2 regions of the Photobacterium satsumensis genome follow, and region 1 is predicted to be linked to the other one. Evidence: predicted binding sites of a transcription regulator. Region 1 holds the regulator's gene; the other holds the start of a gene.
The links. The regulator CRP, encoded in region 1, controls carbon source genes, mostly activating them, when cyclic AMP is high. The targets are predictions, from matches to a motif close to TGTGANNNNNNTCACA.

Region 2: the regulator CRP is predicted to act here: its motif matches at 2,209-2,224, upstream of ectA (diaminobutyrate acetyltransferase).

What each region holds. Positions count from the first base shown of each region.
Region 1 covers NZ_JAKJSK010000011.1:15,142-18,845, reverse strand. Annotated here, with positions in the region: gene L4D79_RS21345 (DUF1338 domain-containing protein) at 1-604, shown strand, start outside; gene L4D79_RS21340 (hypothetical protein) at 714-902, opposite strand; gene crp (cAMP-activated global transcriptional regulator CRP) at 1,088-1,720, opposite strand; gene L4D79_RS21330 (OsmC family protein) at 1,993-2,397, shown strand; gene L4D79_RS21325 (phosphoribulokinase) at 2,494-3,363, opposite strand; gene L4D79_RS21320 (YheU family protein) at 3,469-3,690, opposite strand.
Region 2 covers NZ_JAKJSK010000006.1:111,911-115,614, reverse strand. Annotated here, with positions in the region: gene L4D79_RS00655 (ectoine synthase) at 1-264, opposite strand, end outside; gene ectB (diaminobutyrate--2-oxoglutarate transaminase) at 277-1,542, opposite strand; gene ectA (diaminobutyrate acetyltransferase) at 1,577-2,110, opposite strand; gene proV (glycine betaine/L-proline ABC transporter ATP-binding protein ProV) at 2,781-3,704, shown strand, end outside.

The DNA.
Region 1 (3,704 bases):
CAAGCCGTGTGGCCGCTATCACTTTGAGGCCAAAAAGTTGTATGCCGAGCATTTTGAGCATCCGAACCCGCTGGCACCCAAAGTGTTTATCAGTGAGTTGATGGTTGGCCAGTTCAGCTCGTTACTGCAGCAGACGGTTAGGGATTTGGTCGATCAGGTGCCGGAGCAGGCCATGCATGATCCGGCCTTTCTCTATGGTGGGCGGTTATGGGACTTGGACTACGCGACCTATGAGCTATTGGCGGCTGAAAGCGAATATGCCGGCTGGCTGGCCGCCCATGGTTTCGGTGCCAACCACTTTACTGTTAGCCTGAACCAGCTTGAGCAGTTTACCGAGGTCGATGAGGTCAATCACTTGTTGCGTCATAATGGCTTTGAAATCAACAGTGCAGGCGGTGAGGTCAAAGGCAGTCCTGAAGTGATGCTCGAGCAGTCATCGACCATGGCAGACCGGGTCGAGGTTGGGTTTATCGATGGCGTGCATACTATACCGGGCGGCTTCTATGAGTTTGCCAAGCGCTATCCGAAAGAGGACGGTGAGCTATATACCGGCTTCGTTGAAGCGTCGGCAGATAAAATCTTTGAAAGCACGGATGCCAGTTAAACCAACTGAATCAGCAAGGCCCTTTCATGAGGGCCCCTGCATTATCATAACTGGGTAAAACATAAAGCGCCTGTGGCTGATAGGGTCACAGGTTTTTTTGCGCCCGACTTTAGTGTTTGAGGCTGTCGAGCGGATACCCAAAGTGGGACTCCGGTGTATGGCGCTTTACCTTCTCGTGTTGCTCAAGGTAGTGACGGCTGTCGCTGAAACCGGTCATTTCAATTGTATCGGGTAGTGGCGAAATGACGCCGCGCTGCACGTGGTGGGAGCTATGTGGTGAAAAGCGTTCGATGTCCATACCGGTATTCCATTACAGGTGATGAGAATTGATATGCACAATGTAGCACTAAGCCGGGTAGATACAAGCACAAAAAGAGTGATGGGGTAGACAGTAATGCCCTGTAAGTATGAAAGTGGGCAGGGTAGGCAATAAAAAAGCCGCATAGTGCGGCTTTTTGAGTATCTGGCAGTAAACCGGATGGTTTAACGGGTACCGTAAACAACGATAGTTTTACCGTGGGCAGAGATCAGGTTCTGCTCTTCTAGCATCTTCAAGATACGACCAACAGTCTCACGGGAACAACCAACGATTTGGCCGATTTCCTGACGGGTGATCTTGATTTGCATACCATCTGGGTGAGTCATTGCATCTGGCTGTTTAGCCAGGTTCAATAGTGTCTGTGCGATACGGCCTGTTACATCCAGGAATGCCAAGTCACCGACTTTCTGGCTCGTCACCTGTAGGCGGCTTGCCATCTGTGCTGAAAGGCGCATCAGGATGTCTGGGTTAACTTGGATTAGCTGGCGGAACTTCTTGAAAGAAATTTCTGCGACTTCACAAGGGGTCTTAGCACGAACCCATGCAGTACGCTCTTGGCCTTCTTCGAATAGGCCTAATTCACCGATGAAGTCACCTTGGTTTAGGTAAGACAGGATCATTTCCTTACCTTCTTCATCCTTGATCAGGACCGCAACAGAACCTTTGACGATGTAGTAGAGCGTCTCGGCTTTTTCACCCGCGTGGATCAAAGTACTCTTTGAAGGGTATTTATGAATGTGGCAATGGGAAAGAAACCACTCTAGAGTTGGATCTGTTTGAGGTTTACCTGGAACCATATTACTAACTTCCTCTGCGTTTGTTGCCCAACAACGACGTCCTTTAAAAAATGAGGCTGGGCCTAACCATAATGAGTTCGTCGTTTAGGATATTCAGTCAACCGCTGGGCTGCAAGCTCACGTGAATAATTAGTTCAGATTTTATCTTTTTTCGGCGCGCTTTTCTTGATATTGATCTATGTGAAAAGGCCATTTTGTAGTCATAAGTGTGCACATGATCACACAGTTGCTAGATAGTGCCGAAACCCCCTATAAGTTGTAAGGAGAAACCAATGCAATCACGAGTGAAATGGGTCGAGAATATGACCTTCCTTGGACAGTCAAATTCCGGCCACAGCGTGGTTATGGACGGCAATGGCGGAGAAAAAGCCCCGAGTCCAATGGAGCTGGTACTGATGGCTGCGGGTGGGTGCAGCTCGGTGGATGTGGTTGACGGACTCAAATCTGCAGGACAGAAGATCACCGGTTGTGAAGCGCAAATCAATTCGGTGCGTCGCGAGCAGGCTCCTCGTATTTTCACCACCGCCAACTTGCACTTTGTGGTGACGGGTGAAAACCTCGATGAAGCCGTTGTGGCCAAAACAGTGGCCGACTCGCTGGAAAAATACTGCTCGGTGTGCCTGATGCTGGGAGAAGGAGTTGAGATGACCCACTCGTATGAGGTGGTGGAAGAGTAATATAGCGGCAAGAAATGGCGATGGGCCCGGGGCGAGAGGAAAATCACGCCTATCGCCTATCGCCTATCGCCTATCGCCTATCGCCTATCGCCGGTCTTAACCTATTTTCCCCGTATCAATCAGCTGCTGGATCAGCGGCCGCATGATCAGCTCCATGGCAAAACTCATCTTGCCGCCAGGTACCACCAGGGTGTTGTGGCGCGACATAAACGACCCTTGGATCATCGATAGCAGGTAGGGAAAGTCCACCTTCTTGATCCCGCGGAATCGGATCACCACAAAGCTTTCGTCGAGGCTTGGAATGGCCTTGGCACTGAACGGGTTGGAAGTATCTACCGTCGGTACCCGCTGGAAGTTGATGTGGGTACGGGAAAACTGCGGGGTGATGTAATTGAGGTAGTCATCCATCGAGCGGACAATCGACTCCATTACCGCTTCGCGGGAATGGCCACGATCCCGGGTATCCCTGACAATTTTCTGGATCCATTCCAAGTTGACGATCGGCACCATGCCAATCAGCAAATCGACATGCTGGGCGGCATTGACCTCACCGTCGACGACACCACCGTGCAGGCCTTCATAGAACAGCAGGTCGGTATTTTCCGGTAGGGTCTGCCAAGGCGTGAAGGTGCCGGGCATGAGGTTGTAAGGCACGGCTTCGTCGAATGTGTGCAGGTAACGGCGGAACTGGCCGCTACCGTCTTCACCGTACTGGCGGAAAAAAGTCTCCAGCAACGGGAAGTCGTTGGCTTGGGGGCCGAAATAACTGATATGACGGCCTTGCTCTTTGGCTTTACGGATCTCGACGTCCATCTCCGGTCGGGTAAACCGGTGGAAACTGTCGCCTTCAAGCCAAGCAGCATTGATGCTCATCATATTGAACATCTTACGGAAAGCTTCGGAGGTGGTCGACGTACCTGCCCCCGAGGACCCTGTTACTGCAATAATCGGATGTTTTGCAGACATGACAAACCCTGTCGTTAACATTAACGGAAAGAGTTATTAACAGGGCTGGGCGGTAAGGTCAAGCCGGGATGTCAAAAATGCCGGGTCTACAAAGCTTACGTAGGGTTAATGTTGCCCCAGTTGGCGCTTGGATTTGATGTCGATGGTTTCATGCAGCTCGGAGTAAACAATCACCGCCTCGCCTTTTTCCAGCTGCTGGCGCACTCGGGCAACCTTGGCGGCCATCGAGAGTTCGCGCTCGCCGTAGTCGGTGCCTTCACGCAGGACAAAATGCTCTATCAGGTTAGTCAGGGTATCGGGATCAATGTCTTGCCAAGGGATATTCATGGTTACAGCTTTTT
Region 2 (3,704 bases), on a different contig from region 1:
TTTATCTAAGATATACAAAGTGCCTGGTTTTATCGGGTAGGTTTCACCGCCTACCACCTCAATTTCTCCCTCACCACGCATGCAGAAAACAGATTCTAAATGGTTTTGGTAATGTATATGGGTCTCAGTGCCTTGGTAGATTGTTGTTATATGGAAGGAAAATCCCATATTGTCGTCTTTCAGCAACATACGGACACTTTCCCAGTTATCCGCAACGACACGTCTCTCACTGTTGCGACACTCATCGAGTGTTCTAACGATCATAATTCTTCCCTGTTAAGATGCTTTTTTGTAAAATTTTTCCGCGACCGCCTCTACTGCAGCCTCGAATATGTTCAATCCTTGGGTCAACTCAGCGTCGCTAATTGTTAGCGGACAAAAGAACTTCACGACTTCATCGTTTGGGCCCGCCGTTTCGATGACCATACCATTACCAAAACATGCTTTAGCGATATCACTGGCGATATCACCACTCTGGCATTCAATGCCAATCATCATGCCGCGTCCTTTGCTTTGTACGAACATATCTGGAAAACGTTGCTTACACCGGAGAAGGATGTCGTTCACCTGTTGCGAGCACTGCTGGATATGCGTTTCAAAATTCGCATTGGACCAATAAATTTCAAGGGCGTGGGCAGCAGTAATAAACGCATGGTTATTGCCACGAAATGTACCGTTGTGCTCACCCGGTTTCCAATGATCAAGTTGTGGTTTAAGTAGCACGACAGCCATCGGTAAACCATAACCGCTAATAGACTTTGATAGCGTGACAATATCTGGCTGGATACCTGAAGGCTCAAAACTAAAGAAAGTGCCGGTACGGCCACAGCCTGCCTGAATATCATCAACAATAAGCAAAATGTCGTTTGACTGACAAATTCGGCTTAATTTCTGCAGCCATTCGTCCGAAGCAACATTTAAGCCACCTTCACCTTGTACGGTTTCAAGTAGCACGGCAGCAGGCTTATCGATACCAGCGGAATTATCAGCCAACATGGTTTCGAATAGCTTAAGACCATCAACCCCGGCATAGCCTTCAAATGGTAGACGGGTGACATTGTGCAGTTCTGAGCCCGCACCTTGTCGGTGATGTTGGTTTCCCGTGGCCGCTAGTGCGCCTGCCGTGCAACCATGAAAGCCATTGGTAAAGGCGACAATACTGCTTCTCCCTTTCACCTTTTTGGCTAATTTCAAAGCAGCTTCAACCGCATTTGTTCCTGTTGGGCCTGTAAATTGCACTTTGTACTCTAACCCTCTTGGCTCGAGGATTATCCGGTTTAGGGCATCAAGGAAAAACGCCTTTGCTTCCGAGTGCATATCCAAACCATGTGCAATGCCATCCATTTCAATATACTCAAGCAGCGCTTTCTTAAGTAATGGATTGTTGTGACCGTAATTAAGAGATCCCGCACCAGCAAGAAAGTCTAAGTATCGCTCGCCTTGATCCGTTTCAAGCCAACACCCTTTTGCTTTGCGAAAAACAACGGGGAAACTATTGGAGTATGAGCGTACGTTAGATTCCTGCTTATTAAAAATATCCATGATTAGACCGTTTTTAATTCCTATTTATTAAGGGTTACTTAAGGGAAATGCGATAGAGATACTCTGTATCATGCTTACCATTAAAGTGAGATTGTTCATCAAGAAAAGTCGTCACTTCGCTAAGGTTGCCGTGAAGAGAATCCAATTTTTTGAACAGAGCCCAAGAGGCTTCATTTTCTTTGGTGATAGTGGTTTCAACCGCTGTTAGGTTTTCAAGCCCTTCTCTGTTCATAAGTGCTTCTAACATGCTAAATGCCAACCCTTTACCTCTGAAAGCAGAGGCGACAGCAACCTGCCAAACAAAAAGTACATTCGGTTCATCCGGTTTTTGATAGCCAGAAATAAAGCCCGCAATTTCACTGTTATGCTCAGCCAAAATACAGGTCCTACTGAAGTGTGCAGATTGCAGGAAGTTACAATAAGCGGAGTTCATATCTAATGGCGGACATTCTGCGATAAGGCGGTAAATGTCATCACCATCAGAGCGATTAGGTGCACGCAAACTCCATTTTTTGCTTGAGTCGTCTCCAACTTCTGGATACTGCACCCAAGGAGCTGATGTGATCATGTGTAGAAACAATCCTTCGAGTTCTAATTAATTTCCTTTTTATTATGGGCACTCTTCTTGACAGAAAATCAAACAATCATGGAATAAATAGCATTTTATGCGATCCAAATCACAATTATACCAACTATCAGTCAGAATAAATTAATTTGAGTTCTAACGTATTTCCTCTTCATACCGAGCGATAGCATAGATTGTCTTACACTAATGACTGCATTTGCCCCTCAGAGACACCGCCGGCTGGGCTTACTCCAAACTCACCGAAGTAGCAGCAATTTATGCCAACAACAAATCAAACTAACGCTAAGTATTTTAAAGCTCGTATACCTGCAATAGAAGAACAGAGGAAAACACCAAAAGATCAATTAGAGCACTAACCATTATACAAAATACGCAGCTCACACCACGCTACCTTCTGAAAGGTTATATTGAATGATGCAAATTAAAAAATTAATAATCACTTACAACGGATAACAACCAACAACACAAAATAAACAACAAGAAAAATAAAAGACTAAAATTACAAAGACTTGCATTAAGCCACCGCCAACCAAACAAGAAAACAATAATCATTCCCACCCACTATACAGTACGGTGTACATTGAAATGTGAGATAAAATTATTTAGAGTACAAAACGTTACGCAACAAAACATATTCAAAAGGACGATTGACATGGCTCCCATACTGGAAGTTAAGGGACTATATAAAGTGTTTGGAAACGATCCTGACCGCGCATTCTCACTTATCGAGAATGGCATAGATAAAGATCACATTTTCGAACAAACCGGGCTCACACTTGGCGTCAACGACGTTTCTCTAACCATCAATGAAGGAGAGATTTTCGTCATCATGGGCTTATCCGGCTCTGGAAAGTCGACGCTAGTACGGCTACTGAACCGATTAATAGAACCCACTAAAGGCAGCGTCTACCTGAAGGGAAAAGACATTGCCCATATCTCAGAAGAAGAACTTCGAGAAGTTCGCCGCAACAACATTTCAATGGTATTTCAAAATTTTGCACTGATGCCTCACATGACAGTGATTGAAAATACCGCTTTTGGCCTTGAGTTGGCCGGCGTCAATGTTAAAGACAGAAACGTCAGTGCACTGTCAGCACTGAGACGTGTCGGCCTCGACCCTTATGCAGAATCCTACCCTGATGAATTGTCTGGCGGCATGAAGCAACGTGTTGGTTTGGCTCGAGCACTGGCTTGCGACCCTGATATTTTGCTCATGGACGAAGCGTTTTCAGCACTGGACCCTCTTATTAGAACAGAGATGCAAGATGAGCTGATTCGTTTACAAAACGATGATAAGCGAACAATCGTGTTCATCTCCCATGATCTGGATGAAGCGATGCGGATCGGGGATCGGATTGCGATTATGCAAAACGGTGAAGTCGTTCAAGTCGGTACACCAGATGAAATTCTTCACCGTCCGGCCAATGACTATGTCGAAGCCTTTTTCCGCGGTGTAAACATAGCCAATGTACTGACAGCTAAAGATATCGCCCGTAAAAAACCCTCAGCGATGTTCAAAAAATCGGAAAACGATGGTCCAGGCTCCGCATTGCAGCTCTTAATGGATCATGACCGC